3 linked regions of the Telluria mixta genome follow. The protein of the gene in region 3 interacts with the protein of the main gene of each other region in a pairwise test. Links are inferred from orthologs where the notes say so. Each region holds a gene or a part of one and is shown on either strand. Other genes may lie near its edges.

What was found.
Region 1: the proteins of P0M04_RS31685 (region 3) and glnL interact in binary tests that used the Escherichia coli proteins (3 or more experiments, as listed by UniProt). The link is inferred for Telluria mixta from one-to-one orthologs.
Region 2: the proteins of P0M04_RS31685 (region 3) and P0M04_RS21725 interact in binary tests that used the Escherichia coli proteins (3 or more experiments, as listed by UniProt). The link is inferred for Telluria mixta from one-to-one orthologs.

The regions. Positions count from the first base shown.
Region 1 is NZ_CP119520.1:578,360-586,257, forward strand. Bases 5,084-7,898 are described here. They hold glnL (nitrogen regulation protein NR(II)), read right to left. Parts: upstream 7,127-7,898; coding sequence 6,041-7,126; downstream 5,084-6,040. Other genes in these bases: ntrC (nitrogen regulation protein NR(I)), read right to left, coding at 5,084-5,976; P0M04_RS02540 (DUF4124 domain-containing protein), read right to left, coding at 7,131-7,541; glnA (type I glutamate--ammonia ligase), read right to left, coding at 7,809-7,898. Also shown: P0M04_RS02515 (NAD(P)/FAD-dependent oxidoreductase), read left to right, coding at 1-344; P0M04_RS02520 (TonB-dependent receptor), read left to right, coding at 658-3,327; magnesium/cobalt transporter CorA, read right to left, coding at 3,385-4,353; more of ntrC, read right to left, coding at 4,468-5,083.
Region 2 is NZ_CP119520.1:4,874,010-4,882,246, reverse strand. The notes cover bases 3,184-6,337. They hold P0M04_RS21725 ([protein-PII] uridylyltransferase), read left to right. Parts: upstream 3,184-3,536; coding sequence 3,537-6,137; downstream 6,138-6,337. Other genes in these bases: P0M04_RS21720 (pseudouridine synthase), read left to right, coding at 6,300-6,337; map (type I methionyl aminopeptidase), read left to right, coding at 3,184-3,527. In the rest of the region: pyrH (UMP kinase), read right to left, coding at 1-546; tsf (translation elongation factor Ts), read right to left, coding at 647-1,555; rpsB (30S ribosomal protein S2), read right to left, coding at 1,701-2,447; more of map, read left to right, coding at 2,703-3,183; more of P0M04_RS21720, read left to right, coding at 6,338-7,046; P0M04_RS21715 (hypothetical protein), read right to left, coding at 7,050-7,238; P0M04_RS21710 (PAS domain S-box protein), read right to left, coding at 7,521-8,237.
Region 3 is NZ_CP119520.1:7,205,858-7,213,848, reverse strand. What follows is about bases 2,529-5,436. They hold P0M04_RS31685 (P-II family nitrogen regulator), read left to right. Parts: upstream 2,529-3,767; coding sequence 3,768-4,106; downstream 4,107-5,436. Other genes in these bases: msbA (lipid A export permease/ATP-binding protein MsbA), read right to left, coding at 4,127-5,436; P0M04_RS31690 (NAD(+) synthase), read left to right, coding at 2,529-3,723. Outside these bases: P0M04_RS31700 (cobaltochelatase subunit CobN), read left to right, coding at 1-524; P0M04_RS31695 (GNAT family N-acetyltransferase), read right to left, coding at 496-1,632; more of P0M04_RS31690, read left to right, coding at 1,660-2,528; more of msbA, read right to left, coding at 5,437-5,947; P0M04_RS31675 (trimeric intracellular cation channel family protein), read right to left, coding at 6,050-6,655; P0M04_RS31670 (ATP-binding protein), read right to left, coding at 6,709-7,991. UniProt on the Escherichia coli protein: P-II indirectly controls the transcription of the glutamine synthetase gene (glnA). P-II prevents NR-II-catalyzed conversion of NR-I to NR-I-phosphate, the transcriptional activator of GlnA. When P-II is uridylylated to P-II-UMP, these events are reversed.

The sequences.
Region 1 (7,898 bases), 6.6 Mb from region 3 along the record:
CGACCGAATTCGGCAGCGTGACGCCGTCGTTCAAGCCGGCCGTGCACCTGACCGACCTCGCCCCGGCCCTGCCCGACTACGCCACCGTGGCGCTGCGCGAAGCCTTCGTCGCGTTCGACAAGCAGATCAAGGGCTACTACAAGGAAGACGCCGTGCTGACCGGCGTCGAGACCCGCACGTCGTCGCCGATCCGCATCAAGCGCCACGACGACAACCTGCAGAGCCTGAACACGGCAGGCCTGTACCCGGCCGGCGAAGGCGCCGGCTACGCGGGCGGCATCATGTCGGCCGCGATCGACGGCATCCGCGTCGCGGAAGCGGTCGCACTGGCCATGGTCGGCTGAGTTCCTTCCTCACCTCCCCTGGCGCCGGTCTCACGGCCGGCGCCCGCCTGCATGGCCGAAACCACCTGATTCCACTGATCGAGACATATGTACATAAAGATGTCGTACATACACGCTTGATTTCACAAAGAAATATTGTTTCAAATTTTTACAAGCGTTAATGCAAATCTGTCTGTTTTTGACGTAATTACACCACAAATCTGCGTGAATTTTAGTTTCTGTGGTGTATGTTTACTGTTCTTGAAATATTGGTTATCCGCTATTTCAAACTTGTAACCTACAAAACAGGACCAAGATGCTCACAGAAAAAACCATGGCGCGGACCCTGCGCCTCATATTCTCCGGCACGACGCTGGCAGCCGGCTTCGGTTTTGCCGGCACCGCCCTGGCACAAACCCAGGAAGTGCAGCAGGCGCCGATCGCGCGCGTCGAAATCACCGGCTCGGCGATCAAGCGTATCGACGCTGAAACGGCCGTGCCCGTCACCGTGCTCCGTGTCGAAGACCTGAAGAAGGAAGGTCTGACCACCATCGAGCAGGTGATGTCGAACCTGAGCGTTTCGCAGGCCCAGCAAGGCACCAGCCAGTCGGTTGGTTCCAGCACGGGCGGCGCCTCGTTCGCCAACCTGCGCGGCATCGGCCAGAACAAGACCCTGGTGCTGCTGAACGGCCGTCGCCTGGCGAACAACGCCTACGACAGCTCGGCCCCCGACCTGAACATGATCCCGTTCGCCGCGCTCGAGCGCGTCGAAGTGCTGCGCGACGGCGCGTCGTCGCTGTACGGCTCCGACGCCGTGGGCGGCGTGATCAACTTCATCACGAAGAAGAATTACCAGGGCGGCAGCGCCACCTTCGGCGAAGACGTCGCGTCGCACGGCGGCGGCCGTTCGATCAACGCGAACGTCGCGCTGGGCTGGGGCGACCTCGACACCCAGGGCTGGAACATCTCGGCCGTGATCGACCACCAGGAACAGTACCCGCTGACCGGTACCGACCGCTCGTACAACACCCGCTACCCGGGCGGCCTGTCGACCTCGACCTTCCCGGCCAACTACTACCAGGGCGGCGACAGCGTCAACCCGGCCGGCCCGGGCTGCACGACCGGCGTGCACCTGATTCCGGACGGCGGCACCGGCTGCCTGATGACGACCTCGTCGTTCGTCGACTACATCCCGCGCAACATCCGCGACTCCGGCCTGATCCGCGGCACCCTGAAGCTGGGCCAGCACGAACTGGGCGTCGAATACCTGACGAGCCAGAGCGTCGTCGGCACCACCATCGCCCCGGTCCCGTACGGCGGCCTGTACATGAACCGCCTGCGTCCGGACGGCACGGCCAACCCGTACTACCCGGCCGGCCTGGATCCGACCTACACCGAAGCCTTCATGCCGGACGGTGTGCAGCCGGGCTTCACGCACGTGAAATGGCGCGACATGCCGAACGGCGTGCGCCAGGACAAGAACACGAACCGCCAGCAGCGCCTGGTCGTCTCGCTGGCCGGCAACGTCGCCGGCTGGGACTACGACGGTGCCGTCACCTGGAACGAGAACCGCGTGCAGGAGCAGCTGTTCGGCTACAGCGACGGTGGCCTCATCACCCAGGGCGTCCGGGACGGCGTGATCAACCCGTTCGGCGACCAGTCCGCCGCAGGCACCGCGCTGCTGAACTCGGCCGCCCTGTCGGGCACCATCCAGACCGCGCGCGGCCAGACCACGGGCCTCGACTTCCACGCCAGCCGCGAGCTGGGCGACTGGCTGAACGCCGGCCGCGGCGCCGCCCTGGCACTGGGCGCGGCGACGACGTACGACAAGTTCACGAGCGCCGCGAATACCGAGTTTGCCGAGAAGGTCGTCGCCTCGACCGGTATCGACCCGAACACGCTCAACTCGGGCTCGCGTCACACGTACGCCGTCTACGGCGAACTGAACGTCCCGATCCTGAAAACCCTGGACGTGACGGGCTCGGTCCGCTACGACAAGTACAGCGACTTCGGCAACACGACCAACCCGAAAGTGTCGTTCCGCTGGCAGCCGACGCAGGCGGTGCTGGTGCGCGGTTCGTACTCGACCGGCTTCCGCGCCCCGTCGCTGTACGATATCCACTCGGCCCAGACCTTCACCAACACCGCCGGCACGTATGACGACCCGGTCAACTGCCCGGGCGGCAACCCGCTGCCGGGCCACTCGCGCGCCGCGAACTGCAGCCAGCAGTTCCAGGTGCTGGGTGGCGGCAACCCCGCGCTGCAGCCGGAGAAGTCGAAGAACGCCACGATCGGCATCATGATCGAGCCGCTGAAGAACCTGAGCGTCGGCGTCGACATCTGGGCCCTGAAGCTGGACCACCAGATCAGCGTGCTGAGCCTGGACGACATCTTCGCCGACAACGTCAAGTATGCCTCCCGGTACCACCGCAACCCGGCCGGCGAACTGTCGGTGGACGGTTCGCAGTGCCCGAACCCGGCGACCTGCGGCTACATCGAGCGCCTGAACGAGAACCTGGGCGGCATCATCACCAACGGTATCGACCTGTCGGCCAACTACCGCTGGCGCTCGGCCGGCTACGGCACGTTCTCGTTCGCGTCGAACACGACCTACGTCCACAAGTACGAGTACCAGAACACGGAAGGCGGCGAGTGGAACCAGAATGTCGGCGTGTACTCGGGCACGGGTCCGGTGTTCCGCTGGCAGTCGACCAACAACCTGGTGTGGAGCCGCGACGCCCTGTCGGCCGGCCTGACCGCCCGCTACAAGAGCGGCTACGTCGACCAGGATCCGACCAACCATGTCGCTTCCTACACGACGTTCGACCTGTACGGCGCCTGGCAGCAGAAGAAGGGCCTGGGCCTGACCGTCGGCGTGCGTAACCTGCTCGACCGCGATCCGCCGCTGTCGTACCAGGATTACACGTTCCAGGCCGGCTACGATCCGCGTTACACGGATCCGCTGGGCCGCACCTTCTACGCGCGCGTGAACTACACGTTCTAAGCACGTAGTCGCGCAGCAAATCAAAACGCCCGGTGTTCGCGCACCGGGCGTTTTTCTTTACAACCAGCCGGCCTTCCTGAAGCGCCGATAGAGGTAGACGCACACCGCGATCATGACGGCGAGCGCCATCGGATAGCCCCACTTCCATTCCAGCTCAGGCATGTACTTGAAATTCATGCCCCATACGCCGGCGAAGGCCGTGAACACGGCGAAGATTGCGGCCCACGCGGCGAGGCGTTTATTGACTTCGCTTTCGTCGATGGAGACCATCGACAGGTTCACCTGGATCGCGGTGCTGATCGTGTCGCGGATCGCGTCGAGGCGGCCGCCGATCCGGATCAGGTGGTCGTGCACGTCGCGGAAATAATCCTGCGTGCCGACGATGAGCGGGGGGACGCGGCCGCCGTGCAGCCGGCCGATCGCTTCCAGCAGCGGGAACACGGCGTGGCGCAGCACGAGGCCCTTTCTCTTCAATTGATACAGGCGCTCGACGTTCTCGCGCTGGGCGCCGTGCGTGAAGATGCGGTCCTCGATCGTCTCGAGTTCGGATTCGAGCATGTCGACGACGGGGAAGTAGCGGTCGACGACGGCGTCCATCAGCGCGTACATGACGAAGGCCGAGCCCATTTTCAATAGATGCGGTTCGCGCTCGGCGCGTGCGCGGACGCCGAGAAAACCCTTGGCGGAATCGCGGCGGACGGACAGGACGTAATTCTTGCCCGCGAAGATCGCCAGCTCGCCGGTGGCGAGGTGGTCGCCATCGACGAGATCGACCGTGTGCACGACGGTGAACAGGCAGTCGCCGTATTCCTCGATCTTGGGACGCTGGTGGCCGCGCGCGGCGTCTTCGACGGCCAGTTCGTGCAGCGCGAACTCTTCCTTCATCTGCGCCATTTCGGCGTCGGTGGCGTCGCGCAGCGCAACCCAGACGAAGCAGCCGGGTTTATCCAGGTAGTCGCTGATGTCTTCGACGGGGATGTCGCACAGCTTCTTGCCTTCCTGGTAGGCGACACAGTTGATCAGCATGTCATCGAAACGTTGTTGCAAAGATGACAGAGCTTACACCATCGTCCCATAGGCCGGCATTACGCCAACGCTCGCGTGGGCACGTGGTGCCCACGCGTTCAACCGGCGTATGCGTTATTCGTCCTTCGCCCCGTCGATGCCCAACTCGGCAATCTTGCGCGTGATGGTATTGCGCCCGATGCCGAGCCGGATCGCCGCGTCGTTCTTGCGGCCATGCGTGTGCTTCAGCGCCGTACGGATCAGCGCGGATTCGAACTGGCGGCCCAGCACGTCCATCACTTCCACCTGCCCGTCCGACAGCATGCGCGCGGCCTGCAGTTCCAGGAGGCCGATCCAGCCGTCGGCGCCATTCGGCAGCACGCCCGCTTCGGCGTGGTGCGCCATGCCGGACGACGGCGGCGCCAGCGTCACCGTGCCGACGCCGGAACTGATGCCGACGGCGATCCCATTGCCGCCGGCCGGCATGGGCTGGGCCTGGGTCAGGTCGCGCGGCAGGTCCTTCACCTCCACGGTCTGGCCCGGCGCCATCACCGTGATCCAGTTGCACAGGTTTTCCAGCTGGCGCACGTTGCCGGGGAGTTCCAGGCCGGTGAGGAAGCGCAGCGCTTCGTCGCTCATGCGCTTGGTCTCGACGCCCAATTGGCGTGCACTCTGCACCAGGAAGTGGCGCACCAGAATGGGGATATCTTCCCTCCGTTCGCGCAGGCTGGGCAGGCGCAGGCGGATCACGTTCAGGCGGTGATACAAGTCTTCGCGGAACAGGCCGTCGCGCACGCGCTGCTCCAGGTTCTGGTGCGTGGCCGCGATCACGCGCACGTTCGCCTTCACGGGCTGGTGCCCGCCCACGCGGTAAAAATGGCCATCGGACAGCACGCGCAGCAAACGCGTCTGCAGGTCGAACGGCATGTCGCCGATTTCGTCCAGGAACAAGGTGCCGTTCTCGGCCTGCTCGAAGCGGCCGCGCCGCATCGCCTGCGCGCCCGTGAAGGCGCCGCGCTCGTGGCCGAACAGTTCGGATTCCAGCAGGTCCTTCGGGATCGCGGCCGTGTTCAGCGCGATGAACGGCTGCTGCGCGCGCGGGCTGTGCTTGTGCAGCGCGCGTGCGACAAGTTCCTTGCCGGTGCCCGATTCGCCCGTGATCAGCACGGTCACGTTCGACTGCGACAGGCGGCCGATCGCGCGGAACACTTCCTGCATCGCGGGCGCCTGGCCCAGGATCTCGGGCGTCTCGCTCGGCGCGATGTCGACGCTGGCCTCGCGCAGGCTCTCCTCGAGCGCGCGGCGGATCAGGGCGACGGCCTTGTCGATGTCGAACGGCTTGGCCAGGTATTCGAAGGCGCCGCCCTGGAACGAGGCGACGGCGGAGTCGAGGTCGGAAAAGGCGGTGATGACGATGACCGGCAGGCCCGGATGGCGTTCCTTGACGGCGGCCAGCAGATCGAGGCCCGATTCGCCGGGCATGCGGATGTCGGACACCAGCACTTGCGGCGTGTCCGTTTCGAATGCTGTCAGCGCTTCGCGGCCGCTGGCAAAACTCCGGGTGGCGAGGTTCTCGCGCGCCAGGGCCTTTTCCAGCACCCAGCGGATCGATGCATCGTCGTCGACAATCCAGATTGGTTTCATGTAGTTCTACTTCCCGCGAAGGTTCAAGGGGGGATTGCCGGAGACGCCCCTCGATTTCACCCGCTTATGGCAGGGGAATCAGGATGCGGAAATCCGTCAATCCAGGCCGGCTTTCGCACTCGATCAGTCCCAGGTGCTGTTGCACGAAAGTCTGCGCCAAGGTCAGCCCGAGACCGCTGCCGCCTTCGCGCCCGGAGACGAGCGGATAGAAGATGCGGTCGCGGATATCGGGGGCGATGCCCGGTCCGTTGTCGATGATATGCAAGTCTAATGCCAGCCCGTAACGGACCTTCGCGAGGGTGACCTGGCGTGCCACGCGGGTGCGCAGGACGATCTCGGCGTCGCCCGCCGCAATGCGTGCGCGCAGGGCCTGGGCGGCGTTGTGGACGATGTTCAGGACGGTCTGGATCAGCTGTTCCTTGTCGCCGCGGAACTCGGGAATCGACGCGTCGTAGTCGCGCCGGATCGCGAGGCCCGACGGGAACTCGGCCAGCACGAGGCTGCGCACGCGCTCGCACACTTCGTGGATGTTGACGTCGCCCACGATGTGCGGACGGCGGTGCGGCGCCAGCAGGCGGTCGACGAGCGTCTGCAGGCGGTCGGCTTCCTTGATGATCACCTGCGTGTATTCGCGCAGCGAGCTCAGGTGCACATCCGGCAGCTCCAGTTCCAGCAACTGGGCCGCGCCGCGGATGCCGCCCAGCGGGTTCTTGATCTCGTGGGCGAGATTGCGGATGAGTTCCTTGTTGGCCAGGCTCTGGTCGAGGAGGCGCTCCTCGCGGTCGAGTTTCAGCTGCTGGACATTCTCGCGCAGCTCGACGACGACCTCGGCCTCGCCGGCCGCGCTGACGATGCTGTGCACGTGCAGCGGCTCGCGTGCCGGGCGGAACAGCGTGAGGTCCTGGCGCAGGTCGGCGTACTTGTGGGCGATCGCCTGTTCGCACAGGGCGCCCAGCTCGTCGCCGTTGGTAAACAGGCCGACGAGCTTCTGGCGCGACAGCGACTTGGCCGACATGTCGAGCAGGTGCTCGGCGGCCGGGTTGGCGTAGCGAACGAGCCCATCGGCATCCGCCACCAGCACGGCGGAGGCGAGCATGTCGAGGCCTGCGAAACGGTCGTGCTGGAGAGGATGGGCCGATGTCCCGTTCATGGTGTCATTTGATGTTGGCGATCTCGCGCTTGAGCGCTTCGACGTTCTTTTCGCTGCGGCCGATGTTGTCGCGCATCTGGGCCACGCGTTCCTGGTATTTCGCGTAATTCTTTTCGTTGCCCTGGCGTTCCGGCTCGCCGTTGTTATAGTCGCGCTTCAGGTCCGCCAGCTTCCGCTCCTCGGCACGCAATTCGTCCTCGAGGATCGCGCGGCGGTCGTCGTCGCGTGCCTTTTGCGTGGCACCGTCCACCCGCGGGAACCCCGCGGGGTTGGGCGCGCTTGCCGCCGGGCGCCCTGCTCCCTGGCGCATCGTCACCGCGGGTGCGGCGCGTGGCGCCGGTGCCGGGGTCGACGCGACATAGCCCGGCAGGTCGAGCACCTTGCAGCCTGGCTTGTTGATGTCGGTAAACTCCACCCGACCATCCTGGGCGACGCATTTATAAATAATGGAATCGGCCCGCGCCTCATGCGCGGCAAGTCCTGCGAGCAACAACAGACGCAGGAGGAAGCAGCTTGTCATTCGCATCAGGTCAGTCTGGATGCATGGTTGGGAAGCTTCCGACTATACCCCATCCAGTAAAAAACGCGAGGCAGCCGGCTGGCTTTCCCCGCGTTTTCGTTACCGTGTGGATACACTCCAGTGCCGTTCGTTTCCATTCCGGCACTGGGTGATGCCAACGAATTACGACGAGTAGTACATGTCGAATTCGGCCGGGTGCGGGGTCATGCGCAGGCGCTGGACTTCCTGCATCTTCAGGTCGATGTAGGCGTC
Region 2 (8,237 bases), 2.3 Mb from region 3 along the record:
CTCGTAGCGGGTCGCGTGCGGATCCTTCTTCGGATCGGCAGTATATACGCCATCGACCTTGGTTGCCTTCAATACAATTTCGGCCGAGATTTCCGAGCCGCGCAGCGCGGCGGCGGTGTCGGTGGTGAAGAAGGGGTTGCCGGTGCCCGCGGCGAACACCACGACCTTGCCCTCTTCCAGGTATTGCAGCGCCTTCGGGCGCACGTACGGCTCGACCACCTGCTCGATGCCGATCGCCGACATCACGCGGGCGGTGATGCCCTGCTGGCGCATGGCGTCGGCCAGCGCGAGCGCATTCATCACGGTGGCCAGCATGCCCATGTAGTCGGCCGTCGCGCGGTCCATGCCCTGCGCACCCGGTGCAACGCCGCGGAAGATGTTGCCGCCGCCAATCACCACTGCCAGTTCCACACCCAGCTTCGACACCTCAGCCACGTCGGCGACCATGCGTTCGATGGTGGCGCGGTTGATGCCGAACGGATCGTCGCCCATCAGCGCTTCGCCAGACAGTTTGAGGAGGACTCGTTGGTAGGCTGGTTTTGTCATGAATGGGGCTCCTGTGATGATTGATATTTCGAATTCGGTACTGCACCGGCCGGGATCGCCATCCGGTTGTAAAAACGGGCCTTGCGGCCCGTTCTCTTTATTACTGCTTGGCAGCAGCCATCTGGGCTGCCACTTCCGCTGCGAAGTCGTCGACTTTCTTCTCGATGCCTTCGCCGACCACGTACATCGTGAATGCTTTCACGGTGGTGTTGGCGGCCTTCAGCATCTGCTCGACGCTCTGCTTGTCGTTCTTCACGAAAGCCTGGTTGAACAGCGACACTTCTTTCAGGTACTTCTGCACCGAACCGTCGATACGCTTCGCGACGATCTCGGCCGATTGCGGCTGCTTGCCTTCGGCGACGGCCTTGTCGGCGTCTTCCTTGGCTTTCAGCTGAGCAACCGAACGCTCTTTCTCGATCAGCTCGGCCGGCACTTGCTCTGCCGACAGGGAGACCGGCTTCATCGCGGCGATGTGCATCGCGACGTCTTTACCGACCTGCTCATCGGCGCCGTCGTAGTCGACGATCACGCCGATGCGGTTGCCGTGCAGGTACGATGCCAGCTTGCCGGTGGTTTCGAAGCGCTGGAAGCGGCGGACGGTCATATTCTCGCCGATTTTGCCGATCAGTGCCGTACGCACGTCGTCGAAGGTCTTGCCGTCGACCGGCAGGGCGGCCAAGGCGGCGACATCGGCCGGGTTGTTTTCGGCGACCAGCTTGGCAGCCAGGTTGGCCATGGCCATGAACTCGTCGTTCTTGGCGACGAAGTCGGTTTCGCTATTGATTTCGACCAGCGCGCCGATGTTGCCGGCGACGAAAGCCGTCACGACACCTTCGGCGGTGATGCGGGCTGCCGCTTTCGATGCCTTGCCGCCCAGCTTGACGCGCAGGATCTCTTCGGCACGTGCCATGTCGCCTTCGGCTTCGTTCAGTGCCTTCTTGCATTCCATCATCGGTGCGTCGGTCTTCGCGCGCAGTTCACCAACCATCGCTGCAGTAATCGCTGCCATGTCATTTCTCCTAAAAGTAGGAGCAAGCCGCCGTCTTCGACGGCTTGCATATTATTAATCTATCCAGAAACTGCTTGCAAAAAGGGGCGCTCGATCTTAGGCTCGGCGCCCCTTTACAGCTCAGCGGGCCGTGACCCGCCGGGAATTAAGCTTGCTCGGAAACTTCGACGAAGTCGTCAGCCGACTTGACCATCTCGGCGACTTCGTTGGTGGCGTTTGCACGGCCTTCCAGGATCGCATCGGCGACGCCGCGTGCGTACAGGGTGATGGCCTTCGACGAGTCGTCGTTACCCGGGATGACGTGGGTCACGCCTTCCGGCGAGTGGTTGGTGTCGACCACGCCGATGACCGGGATGCCCAGCTTGCCGGCTTCGGTGACGGCGCCCTTGTGGTAGCCGACGTCCACGACGAAGATCGCGTCCGGCACGCCTTGCAGGTCCTTGATGCCGCCGATCGATTTCTGCAGCTTGTCCAGTTCGCGCGAGAACATCAGCGCTTCTTTCTTGCTCATCTTCTCGACTTCGCCCGACTCGATGGCCGCTTCCATGTCCTTCAGACGCTTGATCGAGGTCTTGATCGTCTTGAAGTTGGTCAGCATGCCGCCCAGCCAGCGCTGGTCGACGTACGGCACACCGGCGCGCTGCGCTTCAGCGGCGATGATGTCGCGGGCCTGGCGCTTGGTGCCCACCAGCAGGATCGTGCCGCGGTTGGCGGCGATCTGCTTGATGGTCTTCATCGCATCCTGGTACATCGCCATGGTTTTTTCCAGGTTGATGATGTGGATCTTGTTGCGATGACCGAAGATGAACGGGGCCATTTTCGGGTTCCAGAAACGGGTCTGGTGGCCGAAGTGAACACCGGCTTCCAGCATTTCGCGCATAGTGACAGACATTGTATTCTCCAGGGTTGGGTCTTGAATGACGGCCGGTACACCCGTTTTCGGGCACCCTTTTCGGCCGCATTCGCGATTTACATTCAAAAATTGCTCGATACGGACACGAGCAACCCGAGATTCTAGCGGGATTTGACACGAATTTCAAGCTCGCGCACGCATGACCGTCGCCGCCGGGGGCAGCGGCCGGCGGCCCGGCCACGTTATGAATCACATATAATGACCGGCACAGAACTTATCGCAGAACGGATCAATATGGCAATTTCCATCAAGACCCCGGAAGACATCGAGGGCATGCGCATCGCCGGCCGCCTCGGCGCCGAGGTGCTCGACTACATCACGCCCTTCGTCAAACCGGGCGTGACCACCGGCGAACTGGACCGCCTGTGCCATGAATACATGGTGAATGTGCAAGGCACCGTCCCGGCCCCGCTGAACTATGCGCCGCCGGGCTACCCGCCGTTCCCGAAAGCCGTCTGCACCTCCGTCAACGACGTGATCTGCCACGGGATTCCGGGCGACAAGGTCCTCAAGAATGGCGACGTGGTGAACATCGACGTCACCGTCATCACGAAGGATGGTTATCACGGCGACAACAGCCGCATGTTCTTCATCGGCGAACCGTCGAAGCTGGCGCGCCGCCTGACGGAGATCACCTACGAATGCATGTGGCTCGGCATCAGCAAGGTGAAACCGGGCGCGCACCTGGGCGACATCGGCCACGTGATCCAGCAGCACGCGGAAAACGCCGGCTATTCCGTCGTGCGCGAATTCTGCGGCCATGGCATCGGCAAGGTCTTCCACGAAGAGCCGCAGGTGCTGCACTACGGCCGTCCGGGCACGGGCGAAGAGTTGAAAGCCGGCATGATCTTCACGATCGAGCCGATGATCAACGCGGGCCGCCGCGAGATCCGCGAAATGCCGGACGGCTGGACCATCAAGACGAAGGACCGCAGCCTGTCCGCCCAGTGGGAACACATGATCCTCGTGACGGAGACGGGTTACGAAGTACTGACGACGTCGGCCGGCACCCCGCCGCCGCCCGCCATCATCCAGCCGAAAGACACCGTCGCCGCCTGACCCGCTCCCATGTCCACGTCCACCGCCACCACGTCCTCGACCGCGCAACCGCTGCAGCCGCTGCAGCTGAAGCAACGCCTGAAAGCCGAGCGCCAGCTCGTCATCGCCGAGTTCCGCGAGAACGGCAAGCCGGAAAAACTGTTGCGCGGCCTGCGCCACAGCGTCGACGGCGTGCTGGCGGATGCGTGGCATGCGGCCGGCCTGCCGCCGGATGCCGCGCTGGTGGGCGTGGGCGGCTACGGCCGCGGCGAGCTGTTCCCGAATTCCGACGTCGACCTGCTGATCCTGCTGGGCAACCCGCCCGACGCGATCGCGCAGGCGAAGCTGGAAAACTTCGTGCAGCTGCTGTGGGACCTGGGCCTGGAAATCGGTCACAGCATCCGTACGGTGGACGAATGCATGACGGAGTCGGCCGCCGACATCACCGTGCAGACGAGCCTGCTGGAAGCCCGCCTCGTGACGGGCAATGAAGCCATCTTCAACGAATTGCTGCGCCGCTACGACGAGGCGATGGACGCGCAGGCCTTCTTCCAGGCCAAGACGGCCGAGATGCGCCTGCGTCACGCCAAGTACGAATTCACGCCGTTCTCGCTGGAGCCGAACGTCAAGGAAAGCCCGGGCGCGCTGCGCGACCTGCAGGTGATCCTGTGGGTGGCCAAGGCGGCCGGTCTCGCGAATTCCTGGAGCCAGCTCGCGATCCGCGGCCTGATCACGCGCGAGGAAGCGCGCCAGCTGATGGAAAAGGAGCGCGCCTTCAAGGACATCCGCATCCGCCTGCACCTACAGACGAACCGGAGAGAAGACCGTCTCGTGTTCGACGTGCAGACGGCCATTGCGGAAACGTTCGGCCTCACGTCCACGGGCGAGGGACTCGACGCGCGCCGCGCCAGCGAATACCTGATGCAGAGATATTACTGGGCCGCGAAGACCGTGACCCAGCTGAACACGATCCTGCTGCAGAACATCGAGGCCTACCTGTTCCCCACGCCGTCGCAGCCGGTGCCGATCAACCCGCGCTTCAACGAAGTGGGCGGCTTCATCGACATCGCCGCGGACGACACGTTCGAGTCCACGCCTGCCGCCGTGCTGGAAATCTTCGTGCTGATGACGGAACGCCCCGACATCAAGGGCATGACCGCGCGCACGATGCGCGCCCTGTGGCATGCGCGCACGCTGATCGACGACGCATTCCGCGCCAACCCGCAGCACCGCGCCCTGTTCCTGCGCGTGCTGCAGGCGCCGGTGGGTCTCGTGCACGCGCTGCGCCGCATGAACGACATGGGCATCCTCGGCCGCTACCTGCCGAACTTCCGCCGCATCATCGGCCAGATGCAGCACGACCTGTTTCACGTGTACACGGTCGACCAGCACATCATGATGGTCGTGCGGAACATGCGCCGCTTCACGATGACGGAGCACGCGCACGAATACCCGTTCTGCAGCCAGCTGATCGCCAATTTCCGCGACCGCTGGCTGCTGTACGTGGCCGCCCTCTTCCACGACATCGCCAAGGGCCGCGGCGGCGACCACTCGGAACTGGGCAAGGTCGATGCGCGCGAATTCTGCCGCGACCACGCCTTGTCCGAGGAAGACACGGAACTGGTCGTGTTCCTCGTCGAGCACCACCTGACGATGTCCGTCGTCGCCCAGAAGCAGGACCTGTCCGACCCGGACGTGATCCAGTCCTTCGCCCGGCTCGTACGCGACGAGCGCCACCTGACCGCGCTGTACCTGCTGACGGTGGCCGACATCCGCGGCACGAGCCCCAAGGTGTGGAATGCGTGGAAGGCGAAGCTGCTGGAAGACCTGTACAAGATGACCCTGCGCGTGCTGGGCGGCGAGCCGCCGTCGGCCGACCGCGAACTGCGCGCGCGCCAGCAGGAAGCCTTGGCCACGCTGCGCCTGTTCGGCCTGCCGTCGGACGCGCACGAGGCGCTGTGGAAGCAGCTCGACATGGCCTATTTCCTGCGCCACGACGCCTCCGACATCGCCTGGCAGACCCGCTGCCTGGTCGACAAGCTGGGGCGCGACAAGCCCGTCGTGAAATCGCGCCTGGCACCGATCGGCGAAGGCCTGCAGGTGACGGTGTACGTGAAGGACCAGCCCGACCTGTTCGCGCGCATCTGCAGCTATTTCGACCGCAAGAATTTCTCCATCCTCGACGCCAAGATCCACACGACGAAGGATGGCTACGCACTCGACACGTTCCTCATCACGGACGAACATTTCGCCAACAGCTACCGCGACATCATCAACCTGATCGAGCACGAGCTGTGCGAGGTGCTCGTGCACCAGGAACCCCTGTCGCCGCCGCTGCGGGGCCGGCTGTCGCGCATGTCGCGCAACTTCCCCATCACGCCGACCGTGGACATGCGCCCGGACGAGCGGGGCCAGTTCTGGGTGCTGGCGATCGGCGCCAACGACCGCAACGGCCTGCTGTACTCGATCGCGAGCGTGCTGGCGCGCTACCGGATCAATCTGCACACCGCCAAGATCATGACGCTCGGCGAGCGCGTCGAGGACGTGTTCCTCATCGACGGACAGGCGCTGAACAACCAGCGCGTGCAGGTGCAGCTGGAGACCGAGTTGCTCGACGCCGTGAAGATCTAAGTTAATGCGTCATTCCCGCGCAGGCGGGAATCCATACTGAGCCGCAGAATTCGATAATTCAAAACTGCTGCGGTCTCTCAACAGAGTGGCTTCGGCACTTCAGCATGGGTTCCCGCTTTCGCGGGAACGACGGTATTTGTTTCCGTAATTTTTTGAACGACCATGACCGAACCCGTACGCCTTTCCAAACGCATGTCCGAACTTGGCCTCTCTTCCCGCCGCGAGGCCGATGAGTGGATCGCGAAAGGATGGGTCCGCGTCGACGGCCAGGTGGTGTCCGAGCTGGGCAGCAAAGTCTTGCCGCACCAAAAGATCACCGTCGAACGCCAGGCAGCCGCCCAGCAGGCCAAGCGCGTGACCGTGCTGCTGAACAAGCCGGTCGGCTTCGTCAGCGGCCAGGCGGAAGACGGCTACAAGCCGGCCGTCGTGCTCGTGAAACCGGAAAACCGCTGGGCGGACGATCCATCGCCCGAGCTGTTCCACCCGACGCAGCTGAAATCCCTCGTGCCGGCCGGACGGCTGGACATCGATTCCGTCGGCCTCCTCGTGCTGACGCAGGACGGCCGCATCGCGAAGCAATTGATCGGCGAAGACACGTCCATCGAAAAGGAATACCTCGTACGCGTGCAGTACACGAAGCCGGGACGCCTGCCGGACGCCGACCTCAAGAAGCTGAACCACGGCCTGTGGATGGACGGCAAACCGCTGCTGCCCGCAAAAGTGCGCTGGCAAAACGACGACCAGCTCAGCTTCACCCTCAGGGAAGGCCGCAAGCGCCAGATCCGCCGCATGTGCGACATGGTCGGCCTCAAGGTCATCGGCCTCAAGCGTGTGCGGATCGGCCGCGTGAAGCTCGGCGACCTGCCGCCCGGGCAGTGGCGCTATTTAGGCGCAGACGAGCGCTTCTGATCCTCAATGCGCGTGCCGCATCTGTGTCCACGGATCCAGCACGCGCAGTTCATCGAGCACGGCCCGCGGCGCCTCGACGGTGCCGCCGCTGTCCTGGTCCCACTCCAGCCTCAGCTTTGATCGGCCCCTGCGCAAGTCCACGCGGACGTAATCGACCCACGCGTCTTCGGCATCGTATTCGAACGTCTTCATCCAACCGGTCCGCAGCAGCGCTTCCAGCGTCTGGCGCAGTGCGAATGGTGGGAGGTCCGAAATCGTTTCAGGGTGTAACTGGGGATCATTGAAGACGCCCAGGTATCTGACGAATTGTGAAATCCACGCCATCGCTGCCTCCCAACATCGGTTGACGTTGATTTCAGTCTACTAAGGCGGGAAGCATATTGACGTTAGCTAACGCACATAGCGGAACCAAATGCAGTTCGCATATGTCACAAATTTGTAACTTTTTGTTTCAGCAACGTCGTATGATCTCTTTCAGGCAAGAATTCTGTGCAACTCCTCGATACTGACGGGTTTGGTGAGATGGTGCGAAAAGCCACGGTTGCGGGTCTGGCGCCGGTCGGCATCCTGCCCCCATCCCGTCAGTGCCGCGATCCGCACGGTGGTGAAGCGCTCGTCCTGGCGCAGGCGGCGCGCGACTTCATAGCCGTCCATGCCGGGCATCCCGAGGTCGAGCAAAACACTGGTCGGCTGGAAAGTTTCAGCCATCGCCAGCGCGGCGCGACCGTCGTACACGACGCGGACCTCGGCGCCATCCGCTTCCAGCAATAACCCAAGCGTATCGGCGGCGTCGCGGTTGTCGTCCACGACAAGGATGCGCTGGCCGTGGAACGGCGCGGCCGGTTGGGCCAGGCCCAGCTGCGGTGCGTCGTCATCCGTATCGAGCTCGGCTGCGAGCGGCAGCCGCACGATGAACTCGCTGCCCTGGCCCGGCCCGGCGCTGCGCGCCTCGACGGTGCCGTGGTGCATCTCGACGAGGCTGCGCACCATCGTCAGGCCGATGCCGAGGCCGCCCTGTCCCCGCCCGGCGGACCGGTGGGCCTGCGCGAACATGTCGAACACGCACGGCAGCGCATCAGCCGGAATGCCGATGCCCGTGTCGCGCACGATGGCCAGGACCTGGCCGTCCTCGCGCCGCACGTCGAACCAGATGCGTCCGCCCCCGTCCGTGTACTTGGCGGCGTTGTTGAG
Region 3 (7,991 bases):
GGCAACGCATGTACGACACCTATGTCGCCGACCGCCACGGCCTGCGCGTGCGCGAGCGCATCGCACAGGCGGGCAACCTGCGTGCGTGGCAGGCCGTCACGGACCGGATGCTGTCGGCGATCGAGAAAGGCTACTGGAAGCCGGATGACGCCACGCGCCGCCGGCTGCTGGCCGAGAACGCGCGCGCCGTCGCGGAAAGCGGCGCGGCCTGTGGGGCGGATTCGTGCAGCCGGGCGACGCTGACGTTGCAGCCGTTGCTGGCGGGACGGGCGCCGGGGCAGGGTGGGGCGGCGCCGCGCGTGTCGGCCGCGCCGGCCGCGGCACCGGCTTCACCGGTCAAGGTGCCGGAACCGGCGGTAGAAGGCAAGGTCGCCGGCTTCGAGATGGAGAGCGTCATGGCCATGACGCCCGTGCAGAAGACGGTCGGCGCGCTGGCCGTGCTGGCATTGGCGATCGCCGTGGTCGGCGGCGGTTACGCGTGGCGCCGCCGCGCGGTCACGTTCGGAACGGATTCCGGTCGTTGAGCTCATCGATGTAATCGTCGATGCCGCCGGCCTCCCGTTCCAGGAAGCGCTCGACGGCATCGGCAAACGACGGATGCGCGAGCCAGTGCGCCGACCAGGTCCGCGTCGGCAGGAAACCCCGCGCCATCTTGTGCTCGCCCTGGGCGCCGCCCTCGAACACCTGGATGCCCTGCTCGATGCAGAATTCCAGCGGCTGGTAATAGGCCGCCTCGAAGTGCAGGCAGGGCACGTGTTCCAGCGCCCCCCAGTAGCGGCCGTACAGGGTCGTCTTGTCGTGCACGACGAGGGACGCCGCGATCGGGTGGCCGTCCCGTTGCGCGATCACGAGCAGCAGGTTCTCCGGCATCGTCTTGCCGATGCGGCGGAAGAAGTCCAGGTTCAGGTAGGGCTTGGAGAAGTGTTCCGAGTAGGTGTTGCGGTAGCAGCGCGTGAAGAAGCGCCATTCCTCGTCGGTGATGTCCGGCCCGCGCACGCGCCGCAACGTCACGCCCGCCTCGCGCACCTTGCGCCGTTCGGCGCGGATGTTCTTGCGCTTCTTCTGTTCGAGCGTCGCGAGGAAGTCGTCGAAGGTCGCGTAGCCCGCATTCATCCAGTGGAACTGCACGCCGCTGCGCAGCAGGAAGCCGGCGTCGGCGAGCTGCTTCGCCTGCTCGTCCGGCGGGAACAGGACGTGCGTGGACGAGACGTCCGTCGCCTTCTGCGTTTTCACGAGCACGTCGACGAGCGCCGCCCGCGCATGCGCGTCGCGCGCGAGCAGGCGCGGGCCGCTCACGGGCGTGAACGGGATCGCGGACAGCAGCTTCGGGTAATACTCGAGTCCATGCTCCTGGTAGGCGTTGGCCCAGGCCCAGTCGAACACGTATTCGCCGTACGAATGGCCTTTTACGTACAGGGGCAGGGCAGCGGCCAGGCGCTCATCCTTGTCGTACAGGGCGATGTATTGCGGCTGCCAGCCCGTCTCCGGCGTCGCGCTGCCGGATTCGTGCAGGGCATGCAGGAAGGCAAAGGACAGGAAGGGGTTCGGCGAGGCCTGCAGGGCCACGAGGGAGTCCCAGTCCGCCTGCCCGATCTCGGACAGAGAAGAAACGATATGCGTGCGATAATTCAAGATGACTTCCGTGAGCTGTTGAGACCTATGGATAAGCGATTCTTCAACCTGTATTCCCATGACTTCGCGCGCGTCGCCGTCGCCAGCCCGCGCTGTAAGGTCGCCGACCCCGCGTTCAATGCGCAGGAAACGATCCGCCTGGCACGCCAAGCCGCAGAGCAGGGCGCCGTGCTGGCCGCGTTCCCCGAACTGGGGCTGTCGGCCTACACGTGCGACGACCTGTTCCACCAGCGCGCGCTGCTCGACGCCGTGCTGGACGCGCTGGCCGAGGTGGTCGCGGCATCGAGCACATTGCCGCTGGCCCTCGTCGTCGGCGCGCCGCTGCGCGTCAACCACGTGCTGTTCAACTGCGCCGTGGTCGTCGCGGGTGGCCGCATCCTGGGTGTGGTCCCGAAAAGCTATCTGCCCAATTATGGCGAATTTTACGAAAGTCGGCAGTTCAGTCCCGCGGACAACGCGGCCGTCGACCGGATCACCCTGCTGGGCCAGGACGTAGCCTTCGGTCCGGAACAGATCTTCGAGCTGGAAAACCAGCCGCTGTTCCGCTTCCACGTCGAGATCTGCGAAGACGTGTGGGTGCCGGTCCCGCCGTCCTCGTATGCCGCGCTGGCCGGCGCGACGGTGCTGGTGAACCTGTCGGCGTCGAACGTCGTGGTGGGCAAGAGCGGCTACCGGCACCAGCTCGTGTCGCAGCAGTCGGCGCGCTGCCTGGCGGCCTACCTGTACACGTCGGCGGGCCGGGGCGAATCGACGACGGACATGGCGTGGGACGGCCAGTCGCTGATCTACGAAAAGGGCGACAAGCTGGCCGAGTCCGAGCGCTTCCTGGCCGATTCGCACATCATCTTCGGCGACGTCGACCTGGAACGCCTGTCGGTCGACCGCATGCACACGACGACGTTCGCGCAATCCGTGCGCCGCCATGCGCACGAAGTCGAAAAATTCCGCGTGCAGACCTTCGCCGTGCCGCTGCCGCTCGACAAGGACCTGCCGCTGGCCCGCCTCGTCGAGCGCTTCCCGTACGTGCCGGCCGACGGCCGCCGCCGCGACGAGCGCTGCACGGAGGTTTACAACATCCAGGTGCAGGCGCTCGTGCAGCGGCTGCAGTCGTCCGGGCACCAGAAGGTCGTCATTGGAGTGTCTGGCGGCCTGGATTCCACGCATGCGCTGCTCGTCTGCGCCAAGGCGATGGACAAGCTGGACCTGCCGCGCACGAACATCCTCGCCTACACGATGCCGGGCTTCGCGACGAGCGAGCGCACCTTGCGCCAGGCGCGCGAACTGATGCGCGTCGTCGGCTGCACGGCGCACGAGATCGACATCCGCCCCAGCTGCATCCAGATGCTGAAGGACCTCGGCCACCCGTATGCGGAAGGCGCCGAGCAGTACGACGTCACGTTCGAGAACGTGCAGGCGGGCGAGCGCACGAGCCATTTGTTCCGCCTCGCGAACCACCATCATGCGATCGTGATCGGCACGGGCGACCTGTCCGAGCTGGCGCTGGGCTGGTGCACGTACGGCGTGGGCGACCATATGTCGCACTACAACGTCAACGCGAGCGTGCCGAAGACGCTCATCTCGCACCTCGTGCGCTGGGTCGCCGACACGAACCAGATCGGCGACACGGGTTCCGACGTCCTGATCAACGTGCTGGAGACGGAGATTTCGCCGGAGCTGGTGCCGGGCAAGACGGGCACGGGCAAGGAAGAGGGCAAGCCGGCGCAGGTGACGGAAGACTTCATCGGTCCGTACGAGCTGCAGGATTTCAACCTGTACTACACCTTACGCTACGGCTTTGGGCCGGCGAAGGTGGCCTTCCTGTCGTGGAGCGCGTGGCAGGATCGCGCCGCCGGTCCGTGGCCGGAAGGCGGCAGCCCGGCGCGCAATCAGTACGACCTGGCGGCGATCAAGAAAAACCTCGGCATTTTCCTGTGGCGCTTCTTCAAGACGAGCCAGTTCAAGCGCTCCTGCGTGCCGAACGGGCCGAAGGTCGGCAACGGCGGCTCGCTGTCCCCGCGCGGCGACTGGCGCGCGCCGAGCGACTCGGAAGCGACCGTGTGGATGGACCAGCTGGCGAGGATTCCGGACTGACCGGGTGCCATGCGATAATCCCGGGAAATTCTTAGGAGATACCCATGAAACAGATTACCTGCGTGATCAAGCCGTTCAAACTGGATGAAGTGCGCGAAGCGCTGGCCGAAGTGAACGTCACCGGCCTGACCGTCACGGAAGTGAAGGGCTTCGGCCGCCAGAAGGGCCACACGGAACTGTACCGCGGCGCCGAATACGTGGTCGACTTCCTGCCCAAGGTGAAGATCGAAGTGGTGGTCGACGATGCGCTGACCGAGCAGGTCGTGGACGCCATCATCAAGGCTGCGCGTACGGGCAAGATCGGCGACGGCAAGATCTTCGTGCAGGAAGTGGAGCAGGTGATCCGTATCCGTACGGGCGAGACGGGGCCGGACGCCGTGTAACGCATTACAGGGCCAGTCAGTTACTGACTGGGCTTCTCTTGTGCCTTCGCGAGGTTCGCATAATATCCGTCGCGGGCCAACAGGTCGTCATGCGTGCCGGTTTCGACAATCGCGCCGTTACGCATCACGACGATCCGGTCTGCGTTTCGGATGGTAGAGAGGCGGTGCGCGATAACCACCGTCGTACGGCCTCTCATCAGTCGTTCAAGGGCCGCCTGCACCTGGCGTTCCGATTCCGTGTCCAGCGCGCTCGTGGCTTCGTCCAGGATCAGGATCGGCGCATCCTTGTACAGCGCGCGGGCGATCGCGATACGTTGGCGCTGTCCACCCGAAAGCCGCAGGCCGTTTTCACCGACTTCCGTCATGTAGCCGTGCGGCTGGCGCACAATGAATTCGTCCGCGTAGGCCGCTCGCGCGGCGGCGACGACGCGGTCCTGGTCCGGATCGGGATCGCCGTACGAGATATTTGCGGATAACGTATCGTTGAAGAGCACGACATCCTGTCCGACGAGCGCAATCTGCGCACGCAGGTCCTGCAACCGGTAGTGTCGAATGTCTTCGCCGTCCAGCAGAATGCGGCCGCTGCTGACGTCGTAGAAGCGCGGCAGCAGACTTGCAAGCGTCGTCTTGCCGCTGCCGGAGCCGCCCACCAGCGCTACCGTTTCGCCGGCGGCGATATGCAACGACACGTCGCGTAAGGCGGGGGTGGTGTCGACGTTCTGCTTGCCGTAGCTGAAACCCACCGACTCCAGCACGATATCGCCGGATGCACGGGCCAGTGAACGCAGCCCGCTGTCATCTTCCGCTGGAGCGTCGATGATGCCGAATACGGACGTTGCCGCCGCGAGGCCGCGCTGCAGCGGTTCGTTGACCTTGGTAAGATTCTTGATCGGCGATTGCATCGCCATCAGCGATCCCATGAAGGCGACGAACGCGCCCGGCGACAGAGCGCCTGCCTGTGCACGCAGCAACGCGAAATAAATCACGGCTGACAGGGTAATGCCAACCAACATCATGATCACGCCCGAGTTCAGTGCGGCTGTGGCGGCATGCTTGACGGACAACTGGCGATTCCGTTTCACCACGTTGTCAAAGCGCTGCTGCTCGTAATGCTGGCCTCCGAAGATCTTGACGACGCGCTGGCCACCAATGCTTTCGTCCAGCACATGGGTGAGTTCACCGATTGCATGCTGTGCGTTACCGGAAATGCGACGCATCCGGCGTCCCGCCACGACGACGACGAGTGCGACCATCGGCAGCAGGCCGAGGCAAAAAACGGCGAGCTGCAAGTCGATCCGGCACAGCAATACAATGTACCCGGCCGTGGCGATTGAATCCCGTACCACGACGTTAACGACATTCAGCCCTGCTTGCGAAACCTGATTGGCGTCGAACGTAACACGCGACAGTATGGTGCCGGTCGACGACTGATCGAAATAGCCGTTGGGAAGACGCAGGATGCGTGCAAACATTTTGCGGCGCAGGTTAGCCTGCACGTGGTTGCTGAGCCAAGCCGAGCCATAGTCCCCGGAAAAGCTGCTCACCATTCGCAGAATGGCCAACGCCATGATGGTCGCGGGAATCGTCCATAGCGCCGTTCCAGCAGTCGCCGCTGGAACGATGTGGCTTATCCATTCTTTGATGACATGCGGCAGGCCACTTGCGACCATGCCGGACATGACGTTATGCGGGTTTAACGCGTTGACTACATTCTCCAACTGCCGGATCAGGAGGACATCGGTCACGGACGCTATGGCAATCGCCACCAATGTCGCGCACAGTTGCCCGGCATAGGGACGGAATTCAAGCAGCAGACGAAAATACAGCAGGCGGTTTTTCAAGGGAAGGCTGCCGTCGCGATAAAAAGTCCATATTATGGTCGCCGGTATGTCAAGCGGACCGCAACGGTAAGAAATATTCTCAGGCTGGTGAATTTCGTAAATTCACCGCCCCACCCGCACATCGAACTTCCACGCCACCAGCCGGAACACGACGATGAACATCGCGCTGGACCACAGCGCGAAATCGTGCGGAAAGCCGTTCATCCCCAGCAGCAGAAACATCCAGTTGCCGAGGAATGCGCAGATCGCGTAGGGCTTGCCGTCCCTGAATACCATCGGCACTTCGTTGCAGACGATGTCGCGCATTACGCCGCCGAAGATCCCCGTGATCACGCCCATCATCGAGGCGATGAACAGGGGCATGTGCGCGTCCAGTGCGGACGATACGCCGGCCACGGAAAACAGGCCCAGGCCGACCGCGTCGGCGATCACGATCAACCGTTCCGACACGATCTGGCGCAGCGTCCGGATCAGCGGCGTCGCGACGAGGGCCAGCACGAAGATCAGGATCGCGTACTCCTGGTGGATCACCCAGAACAACGGCCGTTTATCGAGCAGGATGTCGCGCAGGGTACCGCCGCCGAATGCGGCGATGAAGGCGACCGTGAACACCCCCACCACGTCCATGCGTTTCCTGCGCGCCTCGATGAACCCCGAGAACGCGCCCACCAGGATTGCAACGATTTCAATGACGGTGATGAGATGCATGCGGGGGCCGATAGTCTCCATGTTGCTAGACTAGCATGCCGACCTCGGCCACGTCAGTTGGCGCGCGGTGCCAGCGGCAGGCGGACGGCGAAGACTACCAGGCCATCCTCGTACCGGTAACCGATCTCGCCCTCGTGTTCGCGCACGATCTGCTGGGCGATGTACAGGCCGAGACCCATGCCCGTGCGGTTGCGCGGATTGTTCAGCGAGCTGCGCTTGAACGGGTTGAACAGCGCGGCCTCGGTCTCCTCCGGGATCGGCGCGCCCGCGTTCGCGACTTCCAGTACGGCGACGCCATCGCGCGGCGCGAGGCGGATCGTGATCGGCTGGTTCGGCTCGCCGTGGTGGCGCGCGTTGGAGAGCAGGTTCGAGATCACCTGGCCGAGCCGGCCGCCGTCCGCCAGCACGAACGCCGGACCGACCGTGTGCAAATCGTAGACGATGGTCGGATAGGCAAGGCGCGCTTCCTCGACCATGTCCTCGACGAGGGCGGCCAGGTCGACGGGATGCAGGTCAATGCCGAGCGAGAGGCCGCGGTCGATGCGGCTCATGTCCAGCACCTGGCCGATCATGCGCTGCATGCGGTTGCTGGACGACTGGATGCGCTTGCCCAGCGTGCCCTTGTTGCTGCCGCCATCCGTCTTTTCCAGGACCATGCCGGCCATGTTGATGGAGTTGAGCGGGTCGCGCAGGTCGTGGCCCAGCATGGCGAGCAGTTGCGCGCGCGTGGATTCCGTCTGGGCGCGGCGGGCGTTCGAGACGCGCGCCAGCTCGCCCAGCATCATGCGCGCATGCGTGAGGACGCCGTCTTCCCACGGGTGAGCACAGCCGCGGACGGTCTCGTGCCAGGCCTCGAACGAGCCGCGCGGCGTCAGGCGCTCGCCCAGCGGGCCGGCCTGGGTCTTGTCCGGTTTGCCGCCCCAGGCCACTTCCTCGATCTGTTCCGTGCGCAGCAGCACGCACCAGCCGCCGGTGTGGCCGTCGAACGGCAGGCCCAGCATGCCGGCCCATTTGCCGAGCAGGGGCCGGACCGCTTCCGGCCAATCGTTCGCGCACGCGCGCGTCAGGATGGCGTGCGGCTCGGCCGGCAGCGACGCGATGATCGCTTCGCCCAGCGCCTGGTCGACGCCGCGGCACACGACGCGCCCGTACTGGCTGACGACGAGCGCCTGCGCATGCGTCGATTCCAGCAGGCCGTCGCCATGCTCGACGAGCGCTTCGAGCGGGTCTTCTTCCAGCAGCAGCGATTCCACGAGGCTCGTGCGCACCTTGGCCGCGTGCTCGACAAGTTCCGCGTCCTCGCGCGCCTCGATGCCCTGCACGGTGGACGCGATCA